3 regions of the Streptomyces sp. NPDC005017 genome follow, and region 2 is predicted to be linked to each of the others. Evidence: riboswitches for the same ligand, from Rfam matches in the RefSeq annotation. Region 2 holds a riboswitch; each other region holds the start of a gene.
The links. A riboswitch is a leader RNA that binds a small molecule or an ion and turns the genes downstream of it on or off. The one in region 2 is predicted to bind thiamine pyrophosphate.

Region 1 (10,577 bases), on a different contig from region 2:
TGGACAGCGGCGTCACCCGGCACCTCTCGGGTTCCGTATACTTCTGGTGGCGACCCGGGCCACCGGGTCGACTTCGCACGCCCCGACGTCGGCGGTCAGCCGCCGGCGTCTCGCGCCCCTCGGTCCTTCGCGGCAGGCGCATCGGGAGCGTCAGGCGCGGGAGCCGTCCGGCACCCGCGGCACAACCGAGAAACATGAGGAGAACGGCCATGGCCGTCGTCACGATGCGGGAGCTGCTGGAGAGCGGCGTCCACTTCGGTCACCAGACCCGTCGCTGGAACCCGAAGATGAAGCGCTTCATCTTCACGGAGCGCAACGGCATCTACATCATCGACCTGCTCCAGTCGCTGTCGTACATCGACCGCGCCTACGAGTTCGTCAAGGAGACCGTCGCCCACGGCGGCACGGTCATGTTCGTCGGCACGAAGAAGCAGGCGCAGGAGGCCATCGCCGAGCAGGCCACCCGCGTCGGCATGCCCTTCGTCAACCAGCGCTGGCTGGGCGGCATGCTCACCAACTTCTCGACCGTCTACAAGCGTCTGCAGCGCCTCAAGGAGCTCGAGCAGATCGACTTCGAGGACGTCGCGTCCTCCGGTCTGACCAAGAAGGAGCTCCTGGTCCTCTCCCGCGAGAAGGCCAAGCTCGAGAAGACCCTCGGCGGTATCCGCGAGATGCAGAAGGTGCCCAGCGCCGTCTGGATCGTGGACACCAAGAAGGAGCACATCGCGGTCGGCGAGGCCCGGAAGCTCAACATCCCCGTCGTCGCCATCCTCGACACCAACTGCGACCCCGACGAGGTCGACTACAAGATCCCGGGCAACGACGACGCGATCCGCTCCGTCACCCTGCTCACCCGCGTGATCGCCGACGCCGTCGCCGAGGGCCTCATCTCCCGCTCCCGTGTCGCCACGGGTGACAAGGGCGAGAAGGCCGCCGGCGAGCCGCTCGCCGAGTGGGAGCGCGACCTGCTCGAGGGTGAGAAGAAGACCGAGGCCGCTCCGGCCGCCGAGGCTCCGGCTGCCGAGGCCGCTCCGGCCGCCGAGGCTCCCGCCGCCGAGGCCACCGAGGCTCCGGCCGCGGACGCCGAGCAGGCCTGACCCGTCAGCGTCAGTGTTGACGGCGGGGGCCACGGCTTCACCCGCGCCCCACAGGCGCGGTGAAGCCCGCCCCCGCCGTTCACCCGTGGATCAGCGGAATGTCAGGGGACCCGGCTACATCCGGAACCAAGACTCCGTAGATCTTCGAGATCTTCCAGACTTCGAGAAAGACTCACAGACTCATGGCGAACTACACCGCCGCCGACGTCAAGAAGCTTCGTGAGCTCACGGGCGCCGGCATGATGGACTGCAAGAAGGCCCTGGACGAGGCCGACGGCAACGTCGACAAGGCCGTCGAGGCGCTGCGCATCAAGGGCCAGAAGGGCGTCGCCAAGCGCGAGGGCCGCTCCGCCGAGAACGGCGCCGTGGTCTCGATCATCGCCGACGACAACTCCTCCGGCGTCCTCGTCGAGCTGAAGTGCGAGACGGACTTCGTAGCCAAGGGCGAGAAGTTCCAGGCCGTGGCCAAGGCCATCGCCGACCACGTCGCCAAGACCTCCCCGGCCGACCTCGAGGCCCTGCTCGCCTCCGAGATCGAGGCCGGCAAGACCGTCCAGGCGTTCGTGGACGAGGCCAACGCCAACCTCGGCGAGAAGATCGTCCTCGACCGCTTCGCGCAGTACGCCGACGGCTTCGTGCTCGCGTACATGCACCGCACGATGCCCGACCTGCCCCCGCAGATCGGTGTCCTCGTCGAGCTCGACAAGCCGAACGCCGACGTGGCCAAGGGCATCGCCCAGCACATCGCCGCCTTCGCGCCGAAGTACCTCGCCAAGGAGGACGTCCCGGCCGAGGTCGTCGAGACCGAGCGCCGCGTCGCCGAGGAGACCACCCGCGCCGAGGGCAAGCCCGAGGCCGCGATCGCCAAGATCGTCGAGGGTCGGGTCAACGGCTTCTTCAAGGACGCGACGCTGCTCGGCCAGCCGTACGCGCTCGACAACAAGAAGTCGGTCCAGAAGGTCCTGGACGAGGCCGGTGTCACCCTGAAGCGCTTCACGCGCATCAAGGTCGGCATCTGAGTCCGTACCGGGACCGACGCGCGACCCGCGGCGGACTGCCGCTAGGGTCGACCGCAGTCGTCCGCGCACACCGCCCCGCGCGCGTGTGACGGACGACAGCAGATCTGACGAGGAGGCCATTGCCAGCATGGGAAGCACACCCCGGCGGCAATGGCCTTCTTCGTATGTGCAACACGTGAAAGAGGCGGGATCTCCATGACCACGAAGGCCCAGAAGAGCGACGACGGCAAAGTACGCGGCCGGTACATGCTGAAGCTGTCCGGAGAGGCCTTCTCCGGCGGCGGGGGCCTGGGCGTGGACCCCGATGTGGTACACAAGATCGCCCGTGAGGTCGCCGCGGTCGTGCGCGACGGCGCCCAGATCGCGGTCGTCATCGGCGGCGGCAACTTCTTCCGCGGTGCCGAACTCCAGCAGCGCGGCATGGACCGCGCCCGCTCGGACTACATGGGCATGCTCGGCACCGTGATGAACTGCCTCGCCCTCCAGGACTTCCTGGAGAAGGAGGGCATCGACAGCCGGGTGCAGACCGCCATCACCATGGGCCAGGTCGCCGAGCCGTACATCCCGCTGCGCGCCGTGCGCCACCTGGAGAAGGGCCGCGTGGTCATCTTCGGCGCCGGTATGGGCATGCCCTACTTCTCCACCGACACCACCGCCGCCCAGCGCGCCCTGGAGATCGACGCCGAGGCGCTGCTGATGGGCAAGAACGGCGTGGACGGGGTCTACGACTCCGACCCGAAGGCCAACCCGGACGCGGTGAAGTTCGACGCCCTCGGCTACGGCGAGGTCATCACGCGCGACCTCAAGGTCGCCGACGCCACGGCCATCACGCTCTGCCGCGACAACAAGCTCCCGATCCTCGTCTTCGAGCTTCTGGCCGAGGGCAATATCGCTCGCGCGGTCAAGGGTGAGAAGATCGGCACGCTGGTGGGTGACCAGGGCACCCGGGCCTGACCGGAGATTCACCCGGAGCCCGGCCGGGGATGGACAATGTCCTACCGGTCGGGAACCGTGCAGAAGAAGACGCGACGCAGCCGGCCGCCGCCCCCGACGAGGTACCGCAGCCGGGCCTTACTCAAGACACGCAGGAGCAAGTGGTGATCGAAGAGACCCTCCTCGAGGCCGAGGAGAAGATGGAGAAGGCCGTCGTGGTCGCCAAGGAGGACTTCGCCGCGATCCGCACCGGCCGTGCGCACCCGGCGATGTTCAACAAGATCGTGGCCGACTACTACGGCGCACCGACGCCGATCAACCAGCTGGCCTCGTTCTCCGTACCGGAGCCGCGCATGGCGGTCGTGACCCCGTTCGACAAGACCGCGCTGCGCAACATCGAGCAGGCGATCCGTGACTCGGACCTGGGCGTCAACCCGAGCAACGACGGCAACATCATCCGTGTGACGTTCCCCGAGCTCACCGAGGAGCGCCGCCGCGACTACATCAAGGTCGCCAAGGGCAAGGGCGAGGACGCCAAGGTGTCCATCCGCTCCGTGCGCCGCAAGGCCAAGGACGCCATCGACAAGCTGATCAAGGACGGCGAGGTCGGCGAGGACGAGGGCCGTCGTGCGGAGAAGGAGCTCGACGACACCACCGCGAAGTACGTCGCCCAGGTGGACGAGCTCCTGAAGCACAAGGAAGCGGAGCTGCTCGAGGTCTGATGAACGACTCTTCCTGGGGAGCGCCGCCACAAGCCGGGTACTGGGGGCCGTCCGACCAGGGGCCTGGCCAGGGGTATGTCCAAGGGGCTGCCCCGGCGGGTCCCGCGTACGATGCGCCTCAGGCGCAGCAGACTCGCCCCATGCCCATCGTTCCCGACGTACCCGTGTTCGGCGGAGACCAGGATGACGACCGGGGGGCCGCTCGGCCGAGTGGCCCCTTGTTCCGCGACGAAACGCCGCACGCGCGGCCGTACGACATGCCGCAGGCGCAGCCCTCCCGGGCGGTGCCGCAGAATCCGGAGCCCATGCCCGACGCCCCGCAGCCGGCGCCCGCACCGCAGAAGAAGAGCGCGGGCCGGGATCTGGGTGCCGCGATAGGGGTCGGCGTCGGTCTCGGCGCGGTGATCGTGGCGTCGCTGTTCGTCGTCAAGGCCGTGTTCGTCGGTGTCGTCGCGGTCGCCGTCGTCGTCGGTCTGTGGGAGCTGACCAGCAGGCTGGAGGAGCGCAAGGGCATCAAGGCGCCCCTCGTGCCGCTGGCGCTGGGCGGTGCGGCGATGGTCGTCGCCGGATACGCCCGGGGCGTCGAGGGCGCCTGGGTGGCGATGGCGCTCACCGCGCTGGCCGTCCTGGTCTGGCGTATGTCCGAGCCGCCCGAGGGCTATCTGAAGGACGTCACGGCGGGTGTCTTCGCCGCGTTCTACGTGCCGTTCCTGGCCACCTTCGTCGCGTTGATGCTCACCGCGGACGACGGGGCCTGGCGGGTGCTGACGTTCCTGCTGCTGACCGTGGTCAGCGACACCGGCGCGTACGCGGTCGGCTGGCGCTTCGGCAAGCACAAGCTCGCCCCGCGCATCAGCCCCGGCAAGACCCGTGAGGGACTGCTCGGCGCGGTCTCGTTCGCCATGGTCGCCGGGGCGCTGTGCATGGAGTTCCTGGTCGACGGCGGCAGCTGGTGGCAGGGTCTGCTGCTCGGCCTCGCGGTCGCGGCCAGCGCCACGCTGGGCGACCTCGGCGAGTCCATGATCAAGCGGGACCTGGGCATCAAGGACATGGGCACCCTGCTGCCGGGCCACGGCGGCATCATGGACCGGCTGGACTCGCTCCTGCCGACTGCCCCGGTCGTCTGGCTGCTGCTGGTGCTGTTCGTCGGCTCCGGCTGATCGTTCCTTCGGCCGTACGTCGGTATGGTCGAACATCCACGCGATGTCGAGCCCTCGCCCCTCCCGGGCGGGGGCTCGACCGCGTTCCCGGGGCGTTGGCCGCCCACTGTGCCGGGTGGGACGATTTCGGTGTACGTCCGCACAGGAGGTCACCTCACAGGGGGTCGCCATGACCGCCATCCGAGAATCCATCGACGTCGACCGCACGCCCGAAGACGTCTTCGCGTATGTCACCAACCCCTCCCACCTGCCCGAGTGGCAGTTGAGCGCCGTCACGGCGGAGCAGCTGGACGAAGGGCCGATGCACCCTGGCTCCCGGGTCAAGGTCACCCGTCGCCTCGGCAGCCGCGAGGTCCCGATGACCGTGGAGTTCGACACGCTCGACCCGCCGTACAGCTGGGACCTGCACGGAGTCGAGGGCCCTGTCAGGCCGCGCACCCACGGCTCGATCGAACCCCTCGACGACGGACGCCGTTCCCGGGTCACCATCGAGATCGACTTCGAGGGCCACGGACTGGGCAAGGTGCTGCTGCCCCTCGTCGTGCGCCCCCAGGTCCGCAAGGAGCTGCCGAAGGACGAGCTGCTGCTCAAGCAGCGGCTGGAGCAGCACACGTAGCCCGCGAGCCCGCACAGCCGACGCGGCTCGCACAGTCCACGCAACCCGCGTGGCCCTTTCGGGCCCGCAGGTCGACGCCCCGGCCGGAATGTCCGGCCGGGCCCCGGGATGCACCGGCGAGGCACTCGCATCGCAGGCCACCCGTAACGATCTGCGACACTGGAAGGGTTATGCCGAAGCCCGGAGAACTCACCTTTGTCGCGCCGCGCGGAGCCAAGAAGCCGCCGCGGCATCTCGCCGATCTCTCGCCCGCCGAACGCAAGGAGGCGGTGGCCGAGGTCGGGGAGAAGCCGTTTCGTGCCAAGCAGCTCTCGCAGCACTACTTCGCGCGGTACGCCCATGACCCGCAGGAGTGGACCGACATCCCCGCCGGTTCGCGCGACAGGCTGCGGGAGGCGCTGTTCCCCGAGCTGATGACCGTCGTGCGGCATCTGTCGACGGACGCGGGGACCACCCGCAAGACGCTGTGGCGGCTGTTCGACGGCACGCTCGTCGAGTCCGTGCTGATGCGCTACCCGGACCGGGTGACCATGTGCATCAGCTCGCAGGCGGGGTGCGGGATGAACTGCCCGTTCTGCGCCACCGGGCAGGCCGGACTGGACCGGAACCTCTCCACCGCGGAGATCGTCCACCAGATCGTGGACGGGATGCGCGCCCTGCGGGACGGCGACGTCCCCGGCGGGCCCGCGCGGCTGTCCAACATCGTCTTCATGGGGATGGGCGAGCCCCTCGCCAACTACAAGCGCGTCGTCGGGGCGATCCGTGCCCTGACCGACCCGGCTCCCGACGGGCTCGGGCTCTCGCAGCGCGGTATCACCGTGTCGACCGTCGGGCTCGTGCCCGCGATCCACCGGTTCGCCGACGAGGGCTTCAAGTGCCGGCTCGCGATCTCCCTGCACGCCCCCGACGACGAGCTGCGCGACACCCTCGTCCCCGTGAACACGCGGTGGAAGGTGCGCGAGGTGCTCGACGCCGGGTTCGAGTACACGGAGCGGTCCGGCCGCCGGCTGTCCATCGAGTACGCCCTGATCCGGGACATCAACGACCAGGCCTGGCGTGGTGACCGTCTCGGCCGGCTGCTCAAGGGCAAGCCCGTGCATGTCAACCTCATCCCGCTGAACCCGACGCCGGGCTCGAAGTGGACCGCCTCGCGTCCCGAGGACGAGAAGGCGTTCGTGGAGGCCATCGCCGCGCACGGGGTGCCGGTCACCGTCCGGGACACCCGGGGACAGGAGATCGACGGGGCCTGTGGCCAGCTGGCGGCCACTGAGCGATAATCTGGCAGCGTCCGCCCAGGACAGTCACATCTTCATATTCCGACAGGGGAGCGCCACAGCGCTGAGAGTGCGGCAACCGGGCCGCAGACCCTCTGAACCTTGCCCAGGTCATTCTGGGTAGGAAGTTCGGTCATCACTCAAGCTGTTGCGCCCTGCCCGGACGCCCTCAGGGGCCCCGGGCGGGGCCGCGTCTCTTCCTGGTCCATCCCAGGAGGAATCCAGTGCACACCAAGACGTTCGTCGCCGCGGCCGTCGGCCTCGGCCTGGTCACGCTCTCCGCGTGCGGGTCGTCCGACTCCGGCTCCGGCTCCGACGGCCAGGACTCCAAGACGGTCACCCTGGTCAGCCACAGCTCGTGGGCCGTCTCCAAGGACGTCCTCGCCGCCTTCGAGAAGGACTCCGGCTACAAGGTCAGGGTCCTGGAGGACGGCGACGCGGGCCAGGCCGTCAACAAGGCCATCCTGACCAAGGACAACCCGCAGGGCGACGTGTTCTTCGGCGTCGACAACACGCTGCTGTCGCGCGCGCTCGACAACGGCCTCTTCGAGTCCTACGAGGCCCAGGGCCTGGACCGGGTCGGCGCGGACTACCAGCTCGACAAGGACGAGCACCGGGTCACGCCCGTCGACTACGGCGACATCTGCGTCAACTACGACAAGCAGTACTTCGCCGACCACAAGCTGGCCCCGCCGGCCACGCTGGACGACCTGGTCAAGCCGGCGTACAAGAACCTCCTCGTCACCGAGAACGCCTCCACCTCCTCGCCCGGCCTCGGCTTCCTGCTCGGCACGGCCGCGCGCTACGGGGACGACGGCTGGCAGGACTACTGGACGAAGCTGAAGGCCAACGGCGTCAAGGTCGTCGACGGCTGGGAGCAGGCGTACAACGAGGAGTTCTCCGGCTCGGCCGGCGGCAGGGCCGCGAAGGCGGAGCGGCCGCTCGTCGTCTCCTACGCCTCCTCGCCGCCCGCCGAGGTGATCTACGCCGACCCGAAGCCGAAGGCCGCGCCCACCGGTGTCGCCGAGGGCACCTGCTTCCGGCAGATCGAGTTCGCGGGCCTGCTGAGCAACGCGAAGAACGCCGAGGGCGGCAAGAAGCTGATCGACTTCCTGGTTTCGGAGAAGTTCCAGTCGGACATGCCGCTGAACATGTTCGTCTACCCGGTGACCGAGGGCGCGCAGGTGCCCGCCGAGTTCACCGCGTACGGCCCCGCCGCGAAGGACCCCGAGACCATGGACCCGGCGAAGATCGCCGAGAACCGTGACGACTGGGTCAGGGCATGGACCTCGCTCGTAGTGAAGTAGCCCGCGTGAGGAGCGCGGCGCGGCTGGGGCTCATGGCCCTGCCCGTCGCGTTCTTCGGGCTGTTCTTCGCCTACCCCGTCGTCGCGATCGTCCAGCGCGGACTGCGGGTCGACGGGGCCTGGCAGTTCGGGCGGATCGGCGAGGTGCTCGCCGATCCCGGCATCCGGCAGGTGCTGTGGTTCACCGCCTGGCAGGCGCTCGCCTCGACCGCGCTCACCCTGCTGATCGCGCTGCCCGGCGCCTATGTCTTCGCCCGCTTCGAGTTTCCCGGCAAACAGGTGCTGCGGGCGGTGGTGACCGTGCCCTTCGTGCTGCCGACCGTGGTCGTCGGCACCGCCTTCCTCGCCGTCCTCGGCCGGGGCGGCCTGCTGGACGAGCTGTGGGGCGTACGGCTGGACACCACCGTGTGGGCGATCCTGCTCGCCCATGTCTTCTTCAACTACGCGGTCGTCGTGCGTACCGTCGGCGGGCTCTGGGGTCAGCTCGACCCGCGGCAGGAGGAGGCCGCGCGGATGCTGGGCGCGTCCCGCCTCACCGCGTGGCGCACGGTCACCCTGCCCGCCCTCGGGCCCGCCGTCGCCGCCGCGGCCCTGATGGTCTTCCTGTTCACCTTCACCTCCTTCGGTGTGGTGCAGATCCTCGGCGGGCCGACCTTCTCCACGCTGGAGGTCGAGGTCTACCGGCAGACCACCGAGATCTTCGATCTGACCACGGCCGCCGTGCTGACCCTGGTGCAGTTCGCCGCGGTGGCCGCCATCCTCGCCGTGCACGCGTGGACGGTACGGCGGCGCGAGAGCGCCCTGCGGCTGGTGGACGCGGCCGGGACCGCGCGACGGCCGCGCGGGGCGGGGCAGTGGACCCTGCTCGCGGGGGTGCTCGTCTCGATCGTGCTGCTGCTGGTGCTGCCGCTGGGGGTGCTGGTGCAGCGGTCCCTCAAGGCCCCGGACTTCGGCTACTACCGGGAGCTGACCTCCTCCGACGGCGGTGTCTTCCTCGTGCCGCCGATCGACGCGATCGGCAACTCCCTCTCCTACGCCGCCGTCGCCACCCTCGTCGCCGTCCTGATCGGCGGTCTCGCCGCGGCCGCGCTCACCCGGCGCGACGCCGGGCGGCTTGTGCGCGGTTTCGACGCGCTGCTGATGCTGCCCCTCGGGGTGTCCGCGGTGACGGTCGGCTTCGGCTTTCTGATCGCCCTCGACGAGCCGCCGCTGGACCTGCGGTCCTCGTGGCTGCTGGTGCCGCTGGCGCAGGCGCTGGTCGGGGTGCCGTTCGTGGTGCGGACCATGCTGCCGGTGCTGCGGGCGGTGGACGCCCGGCTGCGGGACGCCGCGACCGTGCTCGGGGCGTCGCCGTGGCGGGTGTGGCGGGAGGTGGACCTGCCGCTGGTGCGGCGGGCGCTGCTGGTCGCCGCGGGGTTCGCCTTCGCCGTCTCGCTCGGCGAGTTCGGGGCCACCGTGTTCATCGCGCGGGCCGACAACCCGACACTGCCGGTCGCCGTGGCCAGACTGCTGTCCAGGCCCGGAGACCTCAACTACGGCCAGGCCATGGCCCTTTCCACGATTCTCATGGTGGTGTGCGCCACCGCTCTGCTCCTGCTGGAGAAAGTGGTGGTCGTGGATCGGACGGGGGAGTTCTAGTGCTGCTCAGCTGTGAAGAGGCGACCGTGCGGCTCGGCGGACGGGCGGTGCTGGACGGGGTCGGCCTGGAGGTGGCGGAGCACGAGATCGTGTGCGTGCTCGGCCCGAGCGGCAGCGGCAAGTCGACCCTGCTGCGGGCCGTCGCCGGGCTCCAGCTGCTGGACGCCGGGCGCGTGCTGCTGGACGGCCGCGACCAGCGGGGCGTGCCCGCGCACCGGCGCGGCGTCGGGCTGATGTTCCAGGACCACCAGCTGTTCCCGCAGCGGGACGTGGGCGGCAACGTGGCCTTCGGGCTGCGGATGCACGGTGCCTTCAAGGAGCGGCAGCGCGAACGGGTAGGGGAGTTGCTCGACCTCGTCGGGCTGCCGGGTGCCGAGCGGCGGGCCGTGGCCGCGCTGTCCGGCGGTGAGCAGCAGCGGGTGGCGCTGGCCCGGGCGTTGGCGCCGCGGCCGCGGCTGCTGATGCTGGACGAGCCGCTGGGCCAGCTCGACAGGTCGCTGCGCGAGCGGCTCGTCGTCGAACTGCGGGAACTGTTCGGCCGGTTGGGCACGACCGTGCTGGCCGTCACCCACGACCAGGGCGAGGCCTTCGCGCTCGCCGACCGGGTCGTGGTGATGCGCGAGGGGGGCATCGCCCAGGCGGGTACGCCCCTCGAGGTGTGGCAGCGGCCCGCGGACGAGTTCGTGGCACGCTTCCTCGGCTTCGACAACGTCGTCCCGGCGACCGTGACCGGGGAGGCCGCGGACACGCCCTGGGGCAAGCTGCCCGTCCCGGAGGGAGCTCCGCAGGGAGCCCGTGCCGTGCTCGTACGG
Region 2 (10,577 bases):
GGGCGGTCACAGCTCGACAAGAACGGCCTCAGATCTCCTTGCGGAAGCCTTCCGCCGTCTTCAGGAAGATGTCGTTGCCCTCGACCTCGCCGACCGTGACCCGCACACCCTCGCCGAGGAACGGCCGAACCACGACCCCAGCCTGCTCGCAGGCGGCCGCGAACGCCGCGGTGCGCTCCCCCAGCCTCATCCACACGAAGTTGGCCTGGGTGTCCGGCACCGTCCAGCCCTGAGCGCGCAGCCCGTCGACCACACGTGTGCGCTCGCACACCAGCGAGCCCACCCGGCCGAGCAGTTCGTCCTCCGCCCGCAGCGAGGCGACCGCCGCGTCCTGGGCGAGCTGGCTGACGCCGAAGGGAACCGCCGTCTTGCGCAGCGCCGCCGCGACCGGCTCATGGGCGATGGCGAACCCGACGCGCAGGCCGGCCAGACCGTAGGCCTTGGAGAAGGTCCGCAGGACGCAGACGTTCGGCCGGTCCCGGTACAGCTCCACACCGTCGGGCACATCGGCGTCCCGGACGAACTCGCGGTAGGCCTCGTCGAGCACGACCAGCACATCGCCGGGCACCCGGTCCAGGAACCGCTCCAGCTCGGCCCGCCGCACCGCCGTCCCGGTGGGGTTGTTGGGGTTGCAGACGAAGATCAGCCGGGTCCGTTCGGTGATCGCCTCCGCCATCGCGTCCAGGTCGTGCACATCGCCGGACGTCAGCGGCACCTGGACCGAGGTCGCGCCGCTGATCTGCGTGATGATCGGGTACGCCTCGAAGGACCGCCAGGCGTAGATCACCTCGTCGCCGGGGCCGGCGGTGGCCTGGATCAGCTGCTGGGCGACACCGACGGAACCCGTGCCCGTGGCCAGGTGCGTCACCGGCACCCCGAAGCGCTCGGCCAGTTCCTCCATCAGACCGGTGCAGGCCATGTCCGGGTAGCGGTTGAAGGCGGTGGCGGCCGCGGTGACGCTCTCCATCACACCGGGCAGCGGGGGATAGGGGTTCTCGTTGGAGGACAGCTTGTACGCCACAGGCCCTCCGGCCGCGGCGGGCTTGCCCGGCTTGTAAGTGGGGATACCCGCCAACTCGGCGCGCAGCCTCGGGCTCGTCTCGCTCACCGCAGTCCTCCTCGCGATCACCGGCGGACCGTCCGCACCGCCGGCTTCCAATGCTTCTCACCTTAAGAGGATTCGGCCCGCGTGCGTATGGGCCAGCGCACACGTCCTGCACCTCGTGCGGCTCCCCTGCACCGCCGCTCCGCCTCGTTCCGCCGCCCCCGCCACGGTGCGCGGCGGGCTCGCCCACCCCGGACCGGCGCGCCACACACTTCACACCGACAACAGGGGCATCATCGGAGGAAGGCGCATGAATCGGGGGCGCGCCCTACATATATCTATGCGCCGGTAGCTTGCGCCGTGGCGCGCATCCCTCGTGAAGGTGAGTTGAGACCTCTTCGAGACATCAGGCAGTTGGCAGGCGGGTGCGCGCGGACAACCCACGTATCACGGTAGAACCCACTAACTCCCTTGCTTTCAAAGGGAATCAACCTTGGATCGCCTTGCAGAAACGTGCCTGTCAACAGGTGCATATGCGTCCGCACTACCCCACCGTATGAGCCCTACTATCGGCTCGCCATGACAGCAGCAGGGAAGCACCAGGTGAGCCGCGCGGAAACCTCACGCCGAGGCAGCCGTCCGGGACGGGCGGGCATCAGAGACGTGGCCGCCGCGGCCGGGGTCTCCATCACAACCGTCTCCGACGCCCTCAACGGCAAGGGCCGGCTCCCCGATGCCACCCGTCGCCACGTCCGCGAGGTCGCCGACCGGCTGGGCTACCGCCCCTCGGCCGCCGCCCGGACCCTCCGTACCGGCAAGTCGGGACTCATCGGCCTGACCGTGACGACCTACGGGGATGAACCTTTCACCTTCACCGAGTTCGCGTACTTCGCCGAGATGGCCCGCGCCGCCACCTCCGCCGCCCTGGCCCGCGGATACGCCCTCGTCATCCTCCCCGCGACCTCCCGCCACGACGTGTGGTCGAACGTGGCCCTGGACGGCACGGTCGTCATCGACCCCTCCGACCAGGACCCGGTCGTCAGCGAACTGGTCCGCCAGGGTTTACCGGTCGTCTCCGACGGCCGCCCGGCCGGCTCGCTCCCCGTCACCGCCTGGGTCGACAACGACCACGAGGCCGCCGTCCTCGGCATCCTCGACCACCTCGCCGACGCCGGGGCCCGCCGTATCGGCCTGCTCACGGGCACCACGACCGACACGTACACGCATCTGTCCACCACCGCCTATCTGCGCTGGTGCGAACGCGTCGGCCAGGACCCGGTCTACGAGGCCTATCCGGCACACGACCCCTGTGCCGGCGCCGTCGCCGCCGACCGGCTGCTCGCCCGCCCCGACCGCCCCGACGCGGTCTACGGCCTGTTCGACCCCAACGGGACCGACCTGCTCGCCGCCGCCCGCCGCTACGGGCTGCGGGTCCCCGAGGACCTGCTGCTGGTCTGCTGCAGCGAGTCCACGGTCTACGCCAACACCGAGCCGCCCATCACCACCCTCTCGCTCAAGCCCCGCCGCATCGGCACGGCCGTGGTCCAGCTCCTCATCGACGCCATCGAGGGCGTGGAGTCGGACCACCCGGTCGAGCAGGTGATACCGACCGAACTGATCGTCCGTACGTCCTCCCAGCGCCGCCCGACCCGCCGCACGGTCAGCCCGCCGCGCTCCCCCGACCAGGGGTGAGCGGCGGGGCCGCCTCCACGCCACGCCGGACCGGCTCCCCCGGACCCGCCGAAAGCCGAAGCGCCGTCGCCACCGCACCCCGCTCCAGGGGGCCGGAACGAGACGCTCAGGGCGCGGAGAGGGAGCCGATCCGGCCAAGCTCCGCTCACGGAACGGGGCCGTCCGCTCTCGCACCGCCCACGGCATGATCCGAAACGCGGCTCCGCGGCGGCCGTCACCGGGACGAAGGTCGGCCCAATTGGGGCGAAAGGCGCGGTGAACCTGAGTACTCTTCCGATTCACCACCCCTGGGTCATCACACGGCACGATCCGCATTCCTATGATGGGCCCACGGCACCGCGGGCCGCTGCGACCAGGCAGTCCGATGGGGTGCAGGTGCGGCGCGATGGTGGAGGGGTCGATGACTCAGGGGGCCGGTCAGGGACCCGAGGTGGAGCGCACGGCGACGGTGCGCGACTTCCGGGTGCCCGCGTATGTCCACGAGACCGGTCCGCGTCCCGCGCAGGGCTCCCAACCCGCCGGTGATGCCGCCCCCACGGCCGAGCCGCTCGACTACCCCGAGGGGTACACCCCCACTCAGCGCGATCTGCCTGTCATCAATCGGGGTGACACTCTCCAGGTGACCGTGGACCCCGCGCCCGCGGTCGTCGAACGCCCCGCCACCGGCCCCGGCCCGCTGTTCGTGGTCGGCGACGTGCACGGCTATCTCGACGAACTGCTCGCCGCCCTGCGGGAGAAGGGCCTGATCGACGCCTCCGGTCAGTGGTGCGCCGGCACCGCGCGGCTGTGGTTCCTCGGCGACTTCACCGACCGCGGCCCGGACGGCATCGGCGTCATCGACCTCGTGATGCGGCTGTCCGCCGAGGCCGCCGCGGCCGGCGGCTACTGCAAGGCCCTGATGGGCAACCACGAACTGCTGCTCATCGGCGCCAAACGGTTCGGCGACACCCCCGTCAACTCCGGCGCGGGCACCGCCACCTTCCAGGCGGCCTGGCTGCTCAACGGCGGCCAGAAGACCGACATGGACCGCCTCCAGGACCACCACCTCCAGTGGATGTCCCGCCTCGACGCGATGGAGGAGGTCGAGGGCCATCTCCTCGTCCACTCCGACACCACCGCCTACCTCGACTACGGCGCCTCCATCGAGGAGGTCAACGACAACGTCCGCGAGGCCCTCACCCGCAACAACGCCGACGAGGTCTGGGACCTGTTCCGCAAGTTCACCAGGCGCTTCTCCTTCCGTGACGAGGGCGGCGACGCCGTGCGCTCGCTGCTCGACGTCTACGGCGGCACACGCGTCGTCCACGGTCACAGCCCCATCCCCTACCTCCTGGGCGAGGTCGGCTCGGAGGAGGGCGAGGACAGCGGCGGCCCGACCGTGGAGGGCCCGCACGTCTACGCGGGCGGTCTCGCCATCGCCATGGACGGCGGAGTGACCATGGCCGGGAAGCTGCTGGTGCAGCAACTTCCCCTGGATAAGTAAGCGTTCACCGGGCAGGCGCCCCAGAAGCGCGCTCGGGGAACGGCCGCGTCGGCCAGGACCCAATTTCTGCAAACCCCCTGTCACCGGCCACCGTCGCCGCTCTACCATCGGCTTATCCGTAGCAGGCTCCCCTCCGTTTCTGCCCGACGGCTCGTCAGCGTGCGAGCCCCAAGCCCTACGGAGCATCGGGGGATGCACATGAACAGCGTTCCGCAGCACCTGCTGAGCGAGGACCGCCAAGAGTACGAGCGGATCCTCGATGAGGCGCTGCGCTCCGCCCCACACCGTCCCGAACTGGCCGCTGTCGGTCAGCGGCTCAACCCCGAGCAACTGCGCACGATGGCCCTCAACGCCACCGCGCTCATCACGGCCGCCGCGGCGACCGAGTACCAGCACTATGTGAAGGTCCGCGAGGAACTGCGCCGCCCACCGTCCACCACGTCCTCCGTGCGTGAGTCCGGCTCCGCCGATCAGGGCGCGGGCACGGTGGGCCTCGCCCCCTCCATGGGCGAGGTCGCCGAGACCGCCGGCGCGGGAGCCGTCGCCGTCGTCGCGGTCCTGGCACCGGTCCTCGCCGGAACGGCCGCCGTGATCTTCCTGCTCGTCGGCTACCTCCTGAAGATGCTCGATCCGGACCGGGCGTTCGCCGAGACCATGCTCACGACCGGCTGGGTGTTCGGTGCCGTCACCGCCGTGGCGATCCTCGTCGCCGGCGCCGGCCTGCTGCTCACCGCTCTGCGCAACAGTCCCTCACTGGAGACCGGCCCCTACGGCGAGCCCGACGGAGAGGTGGAACGGGCCAGGCAGGCCTGGCGCGAGGCTCTCCTGGAGCGCGGCATCCTGCCGTTCCTCCAGGACGCGCTCAGCACCGCGCGCCCGGTACGCCTGCCCCGCACCACCTCGTCGGCACCCACGAGCCGTATGCCGCACCTCGGTTACGGCCGGCCGGGCTTCACCAGCCCCGGTGAAGGCTCCACCACGGGCACCCGTCCGAGCTACACCAGCCCGGACTTCACGAGCCCCGACTTCGGCGGCCCCGAGCACCAACCGGACTGACCCGGCTTGCGCCCCCGCCCAGGGGGCCCAAGCCGAACCCGGCCGACGGCCCGCCCGGTCGACGGCCCACCCAGCCCGTCCGTGATCAGCCGTCGATCAGTCCGCGATCGGCAGGTACACCCGGTTGCCCGCCGCCGCGAACTCCTTCGACTTCTGCGCCATGCCCTCCTCGATCTCCCCCTTGCTCCCGCCGTGCTCACGGCGGATGTCCTGGGAGATCTTCATCGAACAGAACTTCGGCCCGCACATGGAGCAGAAGTGGGCCGTCTTGGCAGGCTCGGCCGGGAGGGTCTCGTCGTGGAACTCCCGGGCCGTGTCCGGGTCGAGGGCCAGGTTGAACTGGTCCTCCCAGCGGAACTCGAAGCGGGCGTCGGAGAGGGCGTCGTCCCACTCCTGGGCGCCGGGGTGCCCCTTGGCGAGGTCGGCGGCATGGGCCGCGATCTTGTAGGTGATGACGCCGGTCTTGACGTCGTCACGGTTGGGCAGGCCCAGGTGCTCCTTGGGCGTGACGTAGCAGAGCATGGCCGTGCCCCACCAGGCGATCATCGCGGCGCCGATGCCGGAGGTGATGTGGTCGTAGGCCGGAGCGATGTCCGTGGTCAGCGGGCCGAGCGTATAGAACGGAGCCTCATCACAGATCTCCTGCTGAAGGTCGATGTTCTCCTTGATCTTGTGCATCGGGACGTGACCGGGGCCCTCGATCATCGTCTGCACATTGAAACGCTTGGCGATCCGGTTGAGTTCCCCGAGCGTCCGCAACTCCGCGAACTGCGCCTCGTCGTTGGCGTCCGCGATCGAGCCGGGCCGCAGGCCGTCGCCGAGCGAGTACGTGATGTCGTAGGCCGCGAGGATCTCGCAGAGCTCCTCGAAGTTCTCGTACAGGAAGCTCTCCCTGTGGTGCGCCAGGCACCACGCCGCCATGATGGAGCCGCCGCGCGAGACGATGCCCGTCTTGCGGTTGGCGGTCAGCGGCACGTACGGCAGGCGGACGCCCGCGTGGACGGTCATGTAGTCCACGCCCTGCTCGGCCTGCTCGATGACCGTGTCCTTGTAGATCTCCCAGGACAGTTCCTCGGCCCTGCCGTCGACCTTCTCCAGCGCCTGGTAGAGCGGCACCGTGCCGATGGGGACGGGGGAGTTGCGCAGCACCCACTCGCGGGTGGTGTGGATGTTGCGGCCGGTGGACAGGTCCATGACCGTGTCGGCGCCCCAGCGGGTCGCCCAGGTCATCTTCTCCACCTCCTCCTCGATGGAGGAGGTCACCGCGGAGTTGCCGATGTTGGCGTTGACCTTCACCAGGAACCGCTTGCCGATGATCATCGGCTCGATCTCCGGGTGGTTGATGTTGGCCGGCAGCACGGCCCGGCCTGCCGCGATCTCCTCGCGCACCACCTCAGGAGAAACGTTCTCCCTGATGGCCACGTACTCCATCTCCGGCGTGATCTCGCCCCGTCGGGCGTACGCGAGCTGGGTGACGGCCTGGCCGTCCCGTCCGCGGCGCGGCAGCCGGGGGCGGCCCGGGAAGACCGCGTCGAGGTTGCGCAGCCCGCCTCGCGGCGAGGTGTGCCGCAGCCCGTCGTCTTCGGGACGGACCGGGCGGCCCGCGTACTCCTCGGTGTCGCCGCGCGCGATGATCCAGTTCTCCCGCAGCGGCTGAAGGCCCCTGCGGACGTCCGTATCCACGGATGGATCGGTGTACGGGCCGGAGGTGTCGTAGAGCGTGACCGCCCGGCCGTTGGTGAGATGCACCTGACGGACCGGCACCCGCATGTCGGGGCGCGAGCCCTCGACATACGCCTTGTGCCAGCCGATGGACTTCCCGGCCTCGCCGCTGTCGTCGCCCTCGGATACGGCGGAGATCTGCGCGGAGGCAGGCGTGCGTACGTCCTTGCTGGTCATGAGACCTACTCCCTACGCCGGCATTACCCGGTAACAGGTTCGGCGGTCGACGCAGCGGTCACCGTCTGCCGGTGTTTCGTGTGGAACGACACATGTTCCACGTGAAACATCGCGTAGACGGAGGTCAGCGTCCTCTCAGCCCGGTGCTCCGAGCTCCCGCGTGTACAAAGGTGTCCCCACGCTAGCGTCACTTCGGGCGCGGTGAACAGGGGGCCCCCGCCGTTCTTGCGATGATCGGGCGGTGACCACACCGCAGCAGCCTCCGTTTCCGCCGCCCGAGCCCCGCCGCCACAGGCCCGTTGGCGACCCAGGCCCTGGTTCCGGTAGAGGGCAGGGGACGGGTCCAAGGAGTGAACACGGCGACTCTCATGGGCAGATGGACGCCCATGGGCGCGGGGACCCGCACGGACACGGGAACTCCCCTGCGGGCGGGAGCTCCCGCGGGGGCGGGCACGAGCCGTCACAGGGCGGCGGACACGGCTCTTCGCACGGTGGCGGGCACGGGGGCGGCCATGGGTCCTCGCACGGCCACAGTCACAGCCATGGGCCGGCCGCTCCCGTCTCCCGGCATCTGCGGAAGGTGATCGCCGCGATCCTGGTCCCGTTCGCCGCCGCGGTCGTGGTGGGCCTGGTCGTGCTGTGGCCCGGCGGTGCGCCCGCGCACGAACGCACCGGCGTCGGCTTCGACCGGCAGACGGAACAGGCGACGGTCACCAAGGTCGAGCCGGTCGACTGCAGGACAGCCGGTGTCTCCGGCGTCCCGCCGACAGGCGACACCTCCACCGCCGAGGGCTCCTCGGCGGTGCAGCAGGCGAACGGCGACTGCAAGAAGGCGACGATCCGGGTCGACACCGGCGAGAACACCGGGCGCACGTTCACCGAGATCGTCCAGCCCGACCAGTCGCGCCAACTGCACGAGGGCCAGGAGGTCGTGGTCGCCTACGAGCCCTCCGCGCCGGAGGACCTTCAGTACTCGGTCGCCGATGTGAACCGGCGGCTGCCCCTCACCGTGCTCGCCGGCATCTTCGCGATCGCGGTCGTGCTCGTGGGCCGGATGCGCGGTGTGATGGCGCTGGTGGCGCTGGCCCTGAGCTTCATGGTGCTCAACTTCTTCATCCTGCCCGCGATCCTCCAGGGGTCGAACCCACTGGTCGTGGCGGTCGTCGGAGCGAGCGCCATCATGCTGATCGCGCTGTATCTCTGCCACGGCCTGTCCGCGCGGACCTCGGTGGCCGTCCTCGGCACGCTGATCTCGCTGCTGCTGATCGGTGTGCTCGGGTCGTGGTTCATCGACTGGGCCGCGCTGACCGGCAACACGGACGACAACACCGGTCTGATCCACGGGCTGTATCCGTCGATCGACATGAGCGGTCTGCTGCTCGCGGGCATCATCATCGGCTCGCTCGGTGTGCTGGACGATGTGACGGTCACGCAGACCTCGGCGGTCTGGGAACTGCACGAGGCCAACCCGACGATGGGCTGGCGCGGCCTGTACCGCGCGGGCATCCGGATCGGCCGTGACCACATCGCGTCCGTGGTGAACACCCTCGTCCTCGCCTACGCGGGCGCGGCGCTGCCGCTGCTCCTGCTGTTCTCCATCGCGCAGAGCAGCGTGGGCGCGGTCGCCAACAGCGAGCTGGTGGCGGAGGAGATCGTGCGCACACTGGTCGGCTCGATCGGTCTGGTGGCCTCCGTTCCGGTCACGACCGGTCTGGCCGCGCTGATGGTGGCCGCCGACCGCCCCGCTCCGTCCCCCACCGGCGTCGGCGAGCCGACGACGGGACCCTCACCCGTCGCTGCACGGTCCGGCCGGGGACGGCGCCGCAAGCGGTAGGCACCACTCCGCCCGTCGGGCGGACCGACTCCGGAAAACAGCGCCCCAGGTGAAGCGTTACGGCACCTCAGCGGCCGTGACGCTTCACCCCGCGCTCTGCTCCTCGGCCAGGATGCGGTCCAACGCCTCGTCGAGGTGGGCGTCGAAGTCGGCGAGCGAGGTCTCCTGGCCGAGCGGCACCAGCTTGTCCGTGCGGTCGAGGAAGGCGACCAGCGGCGCCGTCGAGGAGCGGAACAGCGCCTGGTCACTGCCCACCTGAAGCCGGATCACCACCTCGCCCAGCGACTCCGGCTCGACGGGCGCGACCCTGACGTCCCCCTCGCCGCTCGGCCGACCCACGCCGTCGATGAGCAGCTCCCGCCCGAACACCCAGGTCACCGGGGCGTCACCGGGCAGATGGAAGGTCAGTCGCACGGCATACGGATCACAGCTCTCGTAGCGCAGCTCCACCGGGATCCTGAACGAGAGCTCCTCGGAGACGAGAAAGCTCATCATGACCTCTGCCTGCACCGACTCGCGCATCGCCTACCCCGTCATTTGCCGTCGACTGGCCGGGAATGATCCCTTGATCCTGGTGGCATCTTGCTCAACGTGCACACCAGATCACAAGCAGTGAGTTTTCAGATACTGATAGAGATCGCCAGCGACCCCAGAAGGCGCCCGATCTCGCTCTGCAGTTGTCGCGCCGCGGGGATCAGCCGTCCGGCCTGCTGGGCGGGAAGCGAGAGGGCCATCGTGGCGGCCGTACTGCCCATCGTGATCGGAATCGCCGCGCAGACCGTGCCCAGCGCGTACTCCTGACGCTCGATCACCGGGTCCATCCGGCCCATCCGGTCCAGCCTGCGCAGCAGACCGCCCTGGTCACGGATGGTGTAGGGAGTGATGGACTGCACCGGGTAGCGATCGAGATGGTCGCGGCGGTCCTCCGGGGCCAGCTGGGACAGCAGGCACTGGCCGATGGCGTGGGCATGGCCGGTCTCGCGGAAGTCGGCCCACTCCTCCACGGCGGGGTTCGCCGGGGTGTCCGAGACGCAGACGACCTCGATCTCGCCGTTCCGGTACACCGCGTAGTACACCGGGACACCGATCGAATCCCGCCATTGCGCGAGAGCCTCGACCATCGTGCTGCGACGTTTCTGCTGCTCACCGCTGCCGGACAGCCGTTCCGCCGCCTCGCCGAGGAAGAACAGGCCCTTGTCCCGGCGCAGATAGCCCTCGTGCACGAGGGTGCGCAGCAGGTGGTAGGCCGTCGGCAGGGCCAGGCCGGTCTCACGGGCCAATTGCTTGGCGGGCGCCCCGTGTTCGTGTCCGGCGGCGCTCTCCAGCAGACGCATCGCCCGCTGCACCGAGCTGATCAGGGTCGTGGTGACCGGGTGCGGGGGCCGCGCGCCCGGGGGCACCGGCTGCTCGGGCGGCCGGGTGAGGGAGCCGACGGGGGCCGCGCGCCCGGGTGGCCGGGCGAGGGTCCCGGTCGGGACGGGGGGTGCGTGGAGGTCAGCGGGGGCGGTGTCAACCGTGGCCAAGGGTCACTCCCGAAGCGCGAGGGTGCTGCCCGTGCCGGGGAACAC
Region 3 (10,577 bases), on a different contig from region 2:
GTTGATGTACCAGACGCCCGCGACCAGGCCCAGCACCACCAGCAGGGCCGCGACGAGGGAGACCACTCCGCGCCGGGGCAGCGGGCGGCGGCGCGGCGGCAGCGGGGCGGGACTGGCCAGCCGGCTGGTGTGGTGCCGCTCCTCCTCGTTCACCGGCAGCGGGCGGGGGACCGTCAGCGAGCGCGGGATCACGCTCGTGCGGTCCTCCGCGTTCCCGTGCTCCGTGCTGAGCGCCTGCGGCGGCACCGCGTCCAGCTGCTCGTCGCTCAGCGCGGCCCGCGCCTCGCGCAGCCGCGCCAGCAGCGCCACCGCGTCGTACGGCCGGATCCCCGGGGTCCGCGCGGTCGCCGCGGCGACCAGTTCGTCCAGCTCGTACGCCAGCCCCGGCACGGAAGCGGACGGCGGCGGAACGTCCTCGTGGACATGCTTGTAGAGGATCTGCGCGGGGGAGTCGCCGTGGTGCGGCTTGCCGCCGGTGAGCATCTCGTAGAGCATCACCCCGCACGCGTACACGTCCACGCGCGGGTCGGCGGTGCCGTGCTCGATCTGCTCGGGCGCGAGATACGCGACGGTCCCGAGGACCGTCCCGGTGGTGCTGGTGACGGTGTCCACCGACCGTACGAGCCCGAAGTCGGCGACCTTGACCCGGCCGTCGTCCCCTATGAGCACGTTCTCCGGCTTCATGTCCCGGTGTACGAACCCGGCCCGGTGCGCGCCCCCCAGCGCGGCCAGCATCGGCTCCAGGATGTCCAGGGCGGCCCGCGGCTGGAGCGCGCCGCGCTCGCGCAGCACGTCCCGCAGGGTGCAGCCCGCGATGTACTCCATCGCGAGATAGACGTACGACCCGTCGGCGCCCTGGTCGAACACCTGCACGACGTTGGGGTGTGCGAGCCGGGCCACGGACTTCGCCTCGCGGATGAACCGCTCCACGAACGACCCGTCCGCCGCCAGCGTCGGGTGCATCACCTTCAGCGCGAGCACGCGGTCGAGGCGGGTGTCCACGGCCCGGTAGACCGTGGCCATCCCGCCGACCGCGATCCGCGCCTCGACGCGATAACGCCCGTCGAGCACCTGCCCGACCAGAGGGTCCTGAAGGGTCGTGTCCACGCAGCGAGTCTACGAGCCACCACCGACACCCCCACCGCCCGCACGGGATAGCACCAAGACTGCAGCCGACCTGTGACCGTGTGCCGCCGCGGGCGGGCGTCCTCCGCTTCCGCCGTGGGCGGGCGTTCCGCACTCGGGCCCCGAGCGCGCGTCGGCCGCCGCCCGCCACCGCCCCACCGCCGTGGGCGGGCGTTCCGCAAGGGGCGGAACGGGTGGGCACGGCCACCAACGCCCAGCACCTGGCGGGAGACAGTCCGAAGGCGCCCCTCAGAAGGCGACCGCCAGAAGAGGCACCCCTCAGAAAGCAGGCCGCTCAGGATCCAACCGCGCCAAGCCCTCCGCAGGAGAAGACGCCTCGGCGAAGTGCCGCTTGGGAATCCGCCCCGCCCGCAGGGCGAACCGCCCCGCCTCCACCCCCGCCTTCATCGCGGCAGCCATCAGCACAGGCTCCTGCGCCCGGGTCACCGCGGACGCCAGCATCACCCCCGCACACCCCAGCTCCATCGCCAGCGCCACGTCCGACGCCGTACCGGCACCCGCGTCCAGGATCACCGGCACGCGCGCGTGCTCCACGATCAGCTGGAAGTTGTGCGGGTTCCGGATCCCCAGCCCCGACCCGATCGGCGATCCGAGCGGCATGACCGCCGCACAGCCCACGTCCTCCAGCTTCCGCGCGAGAACGGGGTCGTCGTTGGTGTACGGCAGCACGGTGAAACCGTCCTCCACCAGTGTCTCCGCGGCGTCCAGCAGCTCGACCGGGTCCGGCAGCAGCGTGCGCTCGTCGGCGATGACCTCCAGCTTGACCAGGTCCGTGCCGAGCGCCTCCCGGGCCAGCCGGGCGGTCAGCACGGCCTCGCCCGCGGTGAAGCAGCCCGCCGTGTTCGGCAGCACGCGGATGCCCAGCCGCCGCAGCACCGACAGCACCGAGCCCTGCACCGACGGGTCGACCCGGCGCATCGCGACGGTCGTCAGCTCCGTCCCGGACGCCAGCAGCGCCCGCTCCAGCACCTCCAGGCTGGGCGCGCCCCCGGTCCCCATGATCAGCCGGGAGCCGTACGTCGTACCGCCGAGGACGAAAGGATCGTCGGCCATGGTCAGCCTCCCTGTACGGCGGTGAGGACCTCGACACGGTCGCCCTCGGCGAGTGCGGTGGCGGACCACTGCGCCCGCGGGACGACGGTCTCGTTGAGGGCCGCGGCCACCCCGGAGGGGGCCGCGGTGAGGGACGTCACGAGCGTGTCGAGAGCCGTGCCGGGCTCGATCCGCCTGCGCTCGCCGTTGACCGAGATGTTCATACGGGCTGCTCCGAGAGTGCGAATCGCTTCGGGGTGAACGGGCGTGCCTCGTCCGGCAGTTCCCCGGTGGCCAGGGCATGCGCCAGGGCGTCGCCGGTGACAGGCGTGAGGAGGACGCCGTTGCGGTAGTGGCCGGTGGCCAGCAGCAGGCCGTCCAGCGCGGTCGGGCCGAGCAGCGGCGCGTTGTCGGGGGAGCCGGGGCGCAGCCCGGCGCGGGTCTCCGTGAGCGGCAGCTCGGTGATGCCGGGCACCAGTTCGTGGGCGTCGCGCAGCAGCTCGTACACGCCGCCCGCGGTGACCGTGGTGTCCCAGCCCAGCTCCTCGCTGGTGGCACCGACGACCAGTTCGCCGTTCTCGCGCGGGACGAGGTAGACGTGGCTGCCGCGCACCACCGCGCGGACGGTCCGGTCGAGGAAGGGCGCGTACCGCTTCGGCACGGTCAGCCGCAGCACCTGCCCCTTCACCGGCCGTACCGGCGGCAGCAGATCGTCGGGCACCCCCGCCAGCTGCCCGCTGCGGCTGCCCGCGGCGAGTACGACCTGTCCGGCGCCCAGCAGGACACCCGAGCGCGTGAGGACGCCGGCCGCGCGCCCGCGCTCCACCACGAGCCGCTCGGCCCACTCCCGGTCGAAGCGCACCCCGGCCCGCTCGCAGGCCGTCACCAGCGCCGCGGCCAGCCGCCGAGGGTCGATCTGGTGGTCCCCGTCGACCCGCAGACCGCCGCGCACCCCCGGCGCCAGCATCGGCTCCAGGCGCCGGCACTCGCGCCCCGACAGCCACTGCGAGTCCAGCCCCGACTGCTGCTGGAGGACGTGCAGTTCACGCAGATGGGCCCGGTCGTCGGCGTCCAGCGCCACGGCCAGCGTGCCGCACTGCCGGTAGCCGAGGTCGTGCCCGGTGAGGTCGGTGAGCTCGGAGGCGAACTCCGGATAGCGGCGCGCCGAGGCGAGGTTGAGGCCGAGCAGGGTCTGCTCGCCGTAGTGCAGTTCGGTGACGGCGGCCAGCATCCCGGCCGCCACCTGCGCGGCTCCGCCGCCCGGCCCGGGGTCCACGACGGCCGTGGCGAAACCGCGCTGCGCGGCCCGCCAGGCCGTGACCAGACCGATGATGCCGCCCCCGACCACGAGGACGTCTGACGTACGCGACATGGGCGTCCAGCCCCTCCCTTCGCCGGCATGACCCGGATCAGGTTCGTACGGTCGGAGGCCGCCCGCCTCCCTCTCAGCCCGGTGCGCCGGGCTCCCGCGAGTGCTTTACGTTGGGCCCACCCTAGCCGTTGGTCCGGCGCGTCTGTAAGGGAGCCTTCGCCCATGCCCGGTTCGCTCGACGGTCTGACACTCGCCCCGCTCTCCGACCAGGCAGCGGGACAGGTCGGGACCCGCACCCGGTTCGCGTACCACGAGAAGGACGGGGAGATCTGGGCCGAGTACGCCGGTGGCGATGTCGTACGCGGGCGTCTCGTGGGTACCCGGGAGGGGGACCGGCTCGACTTCCGGTACGTCCAGCTCGGGCGGGACGGCACCACCGCGTCCGGGCACTGCGTGTCGCTGGTGGTGGAACTGGCCGACGGGCGGATCAGGCTGGAGGAGACCTGGGAGTGGGAGTCGCGGCCGGGCAGCGGTACGAGCGTTGTGGAGCAGGTCACGGAACACGGCCCCTGACTGACGGATTGTCAGTTGTCTATGGTGATCAGGTGAGCGAGCAGACGCAGGGAAGAGGAGTGTCCGCGAGACGGAGGGTCGTCGTCGTGGGCGCGGGAATGGCCGGTGTCCAGACCGCGGTCGCGCTGCGCGAACAGGGCCACCCCGGCGCGGTCGTGCTGATCGGCGCCGAGCCCCATCAGCCCTACGACCGGCCGCCGCTCTCCAAGGCCGTGCTGCTCGGCACCGCCGAGGGCTCCGCGTTCGACGTCGACTTCGAGGCCCTCGACATCGAGCTGCACCTCGGCCGCGAGGTCCTCGGGGTGCGCCCGGACGACCACGAGCTGGACACCGCCGAGGGCCCGGTGCCGTACGACGTGCTGGTGCTGGCCACCGGCGCCGAGCCGGTCCGGCTGCCCGGCACGGAGGGGGTCCGGGGCGTGCATCTGCTGCGCACCCTGGACGACGCCGAGCGGCTGCGGCCCGTGCTGGCCCGCCAGCACGACATCGTGGTCGTCGGCGCGGGCTGGATCGGCGCCGAGTTCGCCACCGCCGCGCGCGAGGCGGGCTGCGCGGTGACCGTCGTGGAGGCCGCCGACCGGCCGCTGGCCGGGGCGCTGCCCGCCGAGGTCGCCGCGCCGATGACCGCCTGGTACACCGACAGCGGCGCCGAACTGCGCACCCACGCGCGCGTGCGGCACGTCGAGCCCGGCGAGGTCGTCCTCGACGACGGCACCCGGCTGGCCGCCGGAGCGGTCGTCGTCGGCATCGGCGCCCGGCCCGCCACCGCGTGGCTCAAGGGTTCCGGCATCGAGCTGGGCGAGCACGGGGAGGTCGTCGCCGACGCCCATCTGCGCACCTCCGCCCCGGACGTCTACGCCGTCGGCGACTGCGCCTCCTTCCCGTCCGGGCGCTACGGCGAGCGGCTGCTGGTCCACCACTGGGACAACGCCCTCCAGGGCCCGCGCACGGTCGCCGAGAACATCATCGGCGCCCGTACCGGTGAGGCCCCCGCTGTGTACGACCCGGTGCCCTACTTCTGGTCCGAGCAGTTCGGCCGCTTCGTCCAGTTCGCCGGCCACCACTCCGCCGCCGACACCCTCCTGTGGCGCGGCGACCCGTCCGGCCCGGCCTGGTCCGTCTGCTGGCTCCGCGACAACCGCCTCACCGCCCTCCTCGCGGTGGGCCGCCCCCGAGACCTCGCCCAGGCCCGCAAACTCATCGAAGCCGGCACCCGAATGACCCCCTCCCTCCTGGAAGACCCCTCCCGCCCGTTGAAGGCAGCAACGGCAACCCCCTGAACCCACACCCCTCCGACGCCCGAGAGGAAGCACCCCATAGGGGCGCGGGGAACTGCGCGACAAGCCACAACGAACCCGCACCCAAGAGCCGACCCCAAAAAGGGGCGCGGGGAACTGCGCAAAAGCACCACCGCCCCCCACCCCCCGACCGACACTCACTCCTACGCCCCATCGCCGCCCCACCAGCGGAGCGCCTACGCTGGGGAGCGTGACCGAGATTGACACCAAGACCGACGCTCTCGTCCCCGCCTGGCTCACCCTCCCCGACATCGCCGAAATGCTCGACATCGAGGTGACGCGCGTGCGGCAGCTGGTCAAGGAAGGCCAGCTCATCGCCGTACGCCGAGGTGAGAACCGGGCCCTGCACGTCCCCGCCGCGTTCATCGACGGGGACAAGGTCGTCAAGGGCCTCGCCGGCACCCTGACGCTCCTGCGGGACGACGGCTTCACCGACGAAGAGATGCTGGAGTGGCTTTTCACGCCCGACGACAGCCTGCCCGGCACCCCCGCCCAGGCCCTCAGCGAGAATCGCGGCACGGAGGTGAAGCGCCGCGCCCAGGCGCTCGCCGTCTGACCTGATCAGCACCGGCGTACGGGCCGGGGCCCGCGCCCCGGCCCGTACGCATCCGACGACGGGGGGACACCCATGCCCGCGACCGCACGCGCCCAGCTCGCCGACGCCCGGCTCTACCTCTGCACGGACGCCCGCAGACGCCAGGGCGACCTGCCCGAGTTCCTGGACGCGGTCCTCGCGGGCGGGGTCGACATCGTGCAGCTGCGCGACAAGGGCATGGAGGCCGGCGAGGAGCTGGAGCACCTGAAGGTCTTCGCCGACGCCTGCGCCCGGCACGGCAAGCTCCTCGCGGTCAACGACCGCGCGGACGTCGCCCACGCCGCCGGCGCCGACGTCCTGCACCTCGGCCAGGGCGACCTCCCGGTCCCCGCGGCCCGCGCGATCCTCGGCGAGGACGTCCTGGTGGGCCGCTCCACGCACAGCGAGGCGGAGGCCGCCGCGGCCGCCGTCCAGGAGGGCGTGGACTACTTCTGCACCGGCCCCTGCTGGCCCACCCCCACCAAGCCGGGCCGGCACGCCCCCGGCCTGGACCTCGTGCGCCACACCGCCGCCCTCGGCACCGACCGCCCCTGGTTCGCCATCGGCGGCATCGACCTCGGCAACCTCGACGAGGTGCTCGACGCGGGTGCCCGCCGGGTGGTGGTCGTCCGGGCGCTCACCGAGGCCGACGACCCGGCGGCGGCCGCCGCGGAGCTCGCGAAGCGGCTACGCGCCGCATAGGCGGGGGCGATCTTCGAGCGTCGCTCCACTGGTCGTATAGCGAGACGCCTGCCGGTGCGGATCGGGTCAATTCGGACGGGCTCTGTCCACCCTCTGGACAAGAGTCGGGCAATTCGGGCAAATTTCCGGGATGTGGTTGGGGGACCGGCGGCCCCTGGCTAACCTGCCGGTATGGCCCTAGGAACCGCATCGACCAGGACCGACCGCGCGCGCACTGTGCGTGACATCCTCGCCACCGGCAAGAAGACGTACTCCTTCGAGTTCTCCGCGCCGAAGACCCCCAAGGGCGAGAAGAACCTGTGGAGCGCGCTCCGCAGGGTCGAGGCGGTCTCTCCCGACTTCGTCTCCGTCACCTACGGCGCCGGCGGCTCGACCCGCGCGGGCACCGTCAAGGAGACCCAGCAGATCGTCGTGGACACGACCCTCACCCCGGTCGCCCACCTCACCGCGGTCAACCACTCCATCGCCGAACTGCGCAACATCATCGGCCAGTACGCCGACGCCGGCATCCGCAACATGCTCGCCGTGCGCGGTGACCCGCCCGGCGACCCGATGGGCGACTGGGTGCCGCACCCCAAGGGCCTCACCTACGCCGCCGAACTCGTCCGGCTCATCAAGGAGTCGGGCGACTTCTGCGTCGGCGTGGCGGCCTTCCCGGAGATGCACCCGCGCTCCGGCGACTGGGACACCGACGTCGAGCACTTCGTGGACAAGTGCCGGGCCGGAGCCGACTACGCCATCACGCAGATGTTCTTCCAGCCGGAGTCGTATCTGCGGCTGCGTGACCGAGTCGACGCCGCGGGCTGCGAGACCCCGGTGATCCCCGAGGTCATGCCCGTGACCAGCGTCCGGATGCTCGAGCGGCTGCCCCAGCTCAGCAACGCGCACATCCCGGACGAGCTGAAAGAGCGGATCCTCACAGCCAAAGACAATCCGACCGCTGTACGCTCCATGGGGATCGAGTTCGCCACGGAGTTCTGTGCACGGCTGCTGGCCGAGGGTGTCCCCGGACTGCACTTCATCACGCTCAACAACTCCACGGCGACCCTGGAAATCTACGAGAACCTGGGCCTGCACCACCCCCCGCAGGCCTAGACCTGCCGCTCCGGTTTACGACACACTGCGTAGCGGTCACTGGGAGAGGGGCGTACATGGGCTGGACGGTCCTCTACATCGCGTTCGGCGTGGTCGCGCTGTGGCTGCTCGGCGAAGTGCTGCTGCAGTACAAGGCACGGCTGCGCTGGCGGCTGCTCGCGTTCGCGGGCTTCCTCGGCGTGGTCGCCGGTGTCCTGATCTCCTCGGTCGTGGTCATCGGCCTGGGCGCCTGTGCCTTCGCGGTCGGGCAGGTCTACGTCACGATGTCCTTCCGCCGCGGCTTCCAGGCCGGCTGGGCCTTCAACCGTCCCGGCGCCGACCGGGACGGTGACGACGACTACCAGGACCCGGCCCCGGAGGCCTCCGACCTGGAGGAGAGCGACCGCGGCGCGGCCGCCGACTACCGCCGCGCGGACTCCGGCTACGCCCAGGACGACGACTACGACCGCGACGACGTCTTCACGCCGTCCCGCCCGGAGTCCGCGGCCGACGCCACCGGCGACGTCTACCAGCCCCAGCCCCTCCCCGAGGACACCGGCTCCTACGGCGTCTACACCGACGGCTACCCCCAGTCCGCCGCCCAGCAGCCCCAGGACCAGTACGCCGCCACCGCCCAGAGCACCGACCAGGGCTACGGCTACGACGGCTACTCCGGCTACGGCCAGCAGCAGTCCTACGGCTACGACACCACGGGCCAGCAGCAGTACGCCGCCTACTCCGACCCGTACATCGGCACCCAGGGCTACGACGGCGCCTCGTACGACACCGGTTACGGCGGCCAGCAGCAGTACGGGCAGCAGGCCTACGGCCAGGACCAGTACGCCACCGGCGGCTACGGCGAGTCGACCCCGGCGGGCGGCGTCTGGGTGCCGCAGCAGCGCACCGACGAGCAGTACGGCACCGACCCCTCCCAGGACCAGGGCTACTACCAGGGCGGCGACGGCCAGTCCCAGGGCACCGGCTACGACGAGCACTACCGCTACTGAGCGCGGCCCCCTCCGGCTCCCGAGGGCCTTGCCCCGCACGGCTGCCCGGGCCCGCGCGCCCACCGGCTCACTGAGAGCCGCGGAACTCCGGTCCCTCCACGATCAGACCCGCGACCAGGGCGCCCGACATGCCCGCGTGGGGCAGGCCGCCCCCGGGGTGGGCCCAGCCGCCCGCGGCGAAGAGGCCCGGCAGGGCGGTGGAGTTGGCCGGGTGCAGCAGCCGCCCCGCGCCCGCCGCGAGCGAGGGCGCCGGGATCCCACCGCCTTCCGCGCCGGTCTCGGCCTCGATGTCGGCCGGGGTGCGGACCTCGTGCCACAGCAGCCGGTCGCGCAGCCCGGGAAGGGCGCGCCCGGCTGCGGTGATCATGTCCTGGGCGTGCTGCGCGAAGGACTCCGGCTCCGCCCCGCCCCCGTCCGTCCGGGCGGGAACGGCCGAGGTGAGCACGACCGCCTCATGGACGGCGTCCGGCACCAGCGCCGGGTCGTCGGGCCGCAGCACGGTGACCGTGGGGTGCGCCACCCTCCCCGAGGGGCCGTGGCCGAAGAGCAGGTCCAGTTCGGCTTCACGGTCCCGCGCGTGCACGACCGTCCGGTGAGCCGTCCCCTCCGGACGCCCTCCGCGCAGCGCCAGCAGCACCGTCAGCCGGCTCGGCGTCCCGCGCCGCGGCGGCACCTCGCCCTCGGCGCGCGTGGCCGTGCCCGGGGTGAGGCGGTCCAGCACCTCGGGGGAGACACCGGCGACCACGAAGTCCGCCTCGGCCACCGTCGCGCCGTCGGCCAGCTCCACGCCCGCGGCGCGGCCGTCCTTCTCCAGGATCCGGGCGACCTCCGCGTCGAAGACGAACTCGACCCTGCGGACCAGACACCGCTCGTACACCGCGCGGGCCAGTTCCCTCACGCCGCCCTGCACGTACCAGGTGCCGAAGGCGTGCTCCATGTACGGCAGGACCGCCGCGCTCGCGGGCGCCGTGCGCGGGTCCAGGCCGTGGGCGAGGGCGTGGCTCTCCAGCAGGGCGGCGAGCCGGGTGTCGCGCAGCTCCCAGGCGCCGATCTCGGCGAGGGTGGTGGCCCGGCGGGTGCGCAGGACCCGCTTGTGAGGGACCGCCGGATAGGGCTCGCGGTCGGCCAGCACCGACCAGTTGGGCCACAGCGGCTCCTCCAGCAGGGGCCGGCGCGAGCGGTCCCAGGCCTCACGGGCCCGGACCAGGAAGTCGCCCCAGCGGGCGCCCGCCCCCTTGGCGAGGGCCGCGTCCAGCGCCTCGACCACGCCCGCGCGCGAGGCGTTGGGCAGCGTGGCCTCGGTGCCGTCCGCGAAGAGATGCCGCGCGGACGGGTCGACCTGGACCAGCTCGACGAGGGACTCCAGCTGCTCCTTGCCGGTCTTGATGAACAGGTCGCGGTAGACCGCGGGCAGGGGCAGCAGCCCGGGGCCCGTGTCGAAGCGGAAGCCCTCCCGCTCCAGGCGGCGTACCCCGCCGCCGTAGGTGTCCGTCCGCTCGTACACCGTCACCCGGTGGCCCGCGACGGCCAGCCGGGCGGCTGTCGCCATCGCGCCCATCCCGGCGCCGATCACCGCAATCCGTGCCATGACCGCGACTTTATCGGCCACCGCTGACAATCCGGTCCCGGGGCCGTCCGGGGCCCCGCGCGGGCACTCAGGGGTGAGTATCCGTACCTAGGCACGCAGATGAGTACGCGCGCGGATGGGGCACCACGGGCCGGGACGGGAGAGTTGGAGGCACGGAACGGGGCACTGCGCCGGCACCGCCGACACGGGGCGGCGGAACGGCGCGGCCCCCGACCGCTCCTTCCGCCGACCCGGTCGGCGGGAGCGAGGCAGGGGGGAACCCGGGGGACGA

Region 1: it holds a riboswitch for thiamine pyrophosphate, as region 2 does, so the genes downstream of both, ACFYR0_RS30690 (thiamine ABC transporter substrate binding subunit) here and thiC (phosphomethylpyrimidine synthase ThiC) in region 2, are expected to answer to the same signal.
Region 3: it holds a riboswitch for thiamine pyrophosphate, as region 2 does, so the genes downstream of both, thiO (glycine oxidase ThiO) here and thiC (phosphomethylpyrimidine synthase ThiC) in region 2, are expected to answer to the same signal.

Annotation. Positions count from the first base shown of each region.
Region 1 covers NZ_JBIALD010000026.1:78,469-89,045, forward strand. The annotation lists gene rpsB (30S ribosomal protein S2) at 210-1,097, shown strand; gene tsf (translation elongation factor Ts) at 1,280-2,116, shown strand; gene pyrH (UMP kinase) at 2,312-3,070, shown strand; gene frr (ribosome recycling factor) at 3,214-3,771, shown strand; gene ACFYR0_RS30675 (phosphatidate cytidylyltransferase) at 3,771-4,931, shown strand; gene ACFYR0_RS30680 (SRPBCC family protein) at 5,101-5,547, shown strand; gene rlmN (23S rRNA (adenine(2503)-C(2))-methyltransferase RlmN) at 5,718-6,824, shown strand; TPP riboswitch at 6,859-6,966, shown strand; gene ACFYR0_RS30690 (thiamine ABC transporter substrate binding subunit) at 7,046-8,128, shown strand; gene ACFYR0_RS30695 (ABC transporter permease) at 8,104-9,765, shown strand; gene ACFYR0_RS30700 (ABC transporter ATP-binding protein) at 9,765-10,577, shown strand, end outside.
Region 2 covers NZ_JBIALD010000005.1:148,228-158,804, forward strand. The annotation lists gene hisC (histidinol-phosphate transaminase) at 29-1,108, opposite strand; gene ACFYR0_RS09955 (LacI family DNA-binding transcriptional regulator) at 1,625-2,737, shown strand; gene ACFYR0_RS09960 (metallophosphoesterase) at 3,123-4,220, shown strand; gene ACFYR0_RS09965 (hypothetical protein) at 4,413-5,276, shown strand; gene thiC (phosphomethylpyrimidine synthase ThiC) at 5,373-7,175, opposite strand; TPP riboswitch at 7,168-7,345, opposite strand; gene ACFYR0_RS09975 (YibE/F family protein) at 7,417-9,009, shown strand; gene ACFYR0_RS09980 (SsgA family sporulation/cell division regulator) at 9,094-9,531, opposite strand; gene ACFYR0_RS09985 (IclR family transcriptional regulator) at 9,630-10,532, opposite strand.
Region 3 covers NZ_JBIALD010000012.1:214,739-225,315, reverse strand. The annotation lists gene pknB (Stk1 family PASTA domain-containing Ser/Thr kinase) at 1-1,107, opposite strand, end outside; gene ACFYR0_RS20440 (thiazole synthase) at 1,405-2,199, opposite strand; gene thiS (sulfur carrier protein ThiS) at 2,202-2,402, opposite strand; gene thiO (glycine oxidase ThiO) at 2,399-3,550, opposite strand; TPP riboswitch at 3,548-3,658, opposite strand; gene ACFYR0_RS20425 (hypothetical protein) at 3,713-4,063, shown strand; gene ACFYR0_RS20420 (NAD(P)/FAD-dependent oxidoreductase) at 4,096-5,343, shown strand; gene ACFYR0_RS20415 (Rv2175c family DNA-binding protein) at 5,552-5,917, shown strand; gene thiE (thiamine phosphate synthase) at 5,990-6,637, shown strand; gene metF (methylenetetrahydrofolate reductase [NAD(P)H]) at 6,809-7,732, shown strand; gene ACFYR0_RS20400 (hypothetical protein) at 7,789-8,718, shown strand; gene ACFYR0_RS20395 (phytoene desaturase family protein) at 8,786-10,306, opposite strand.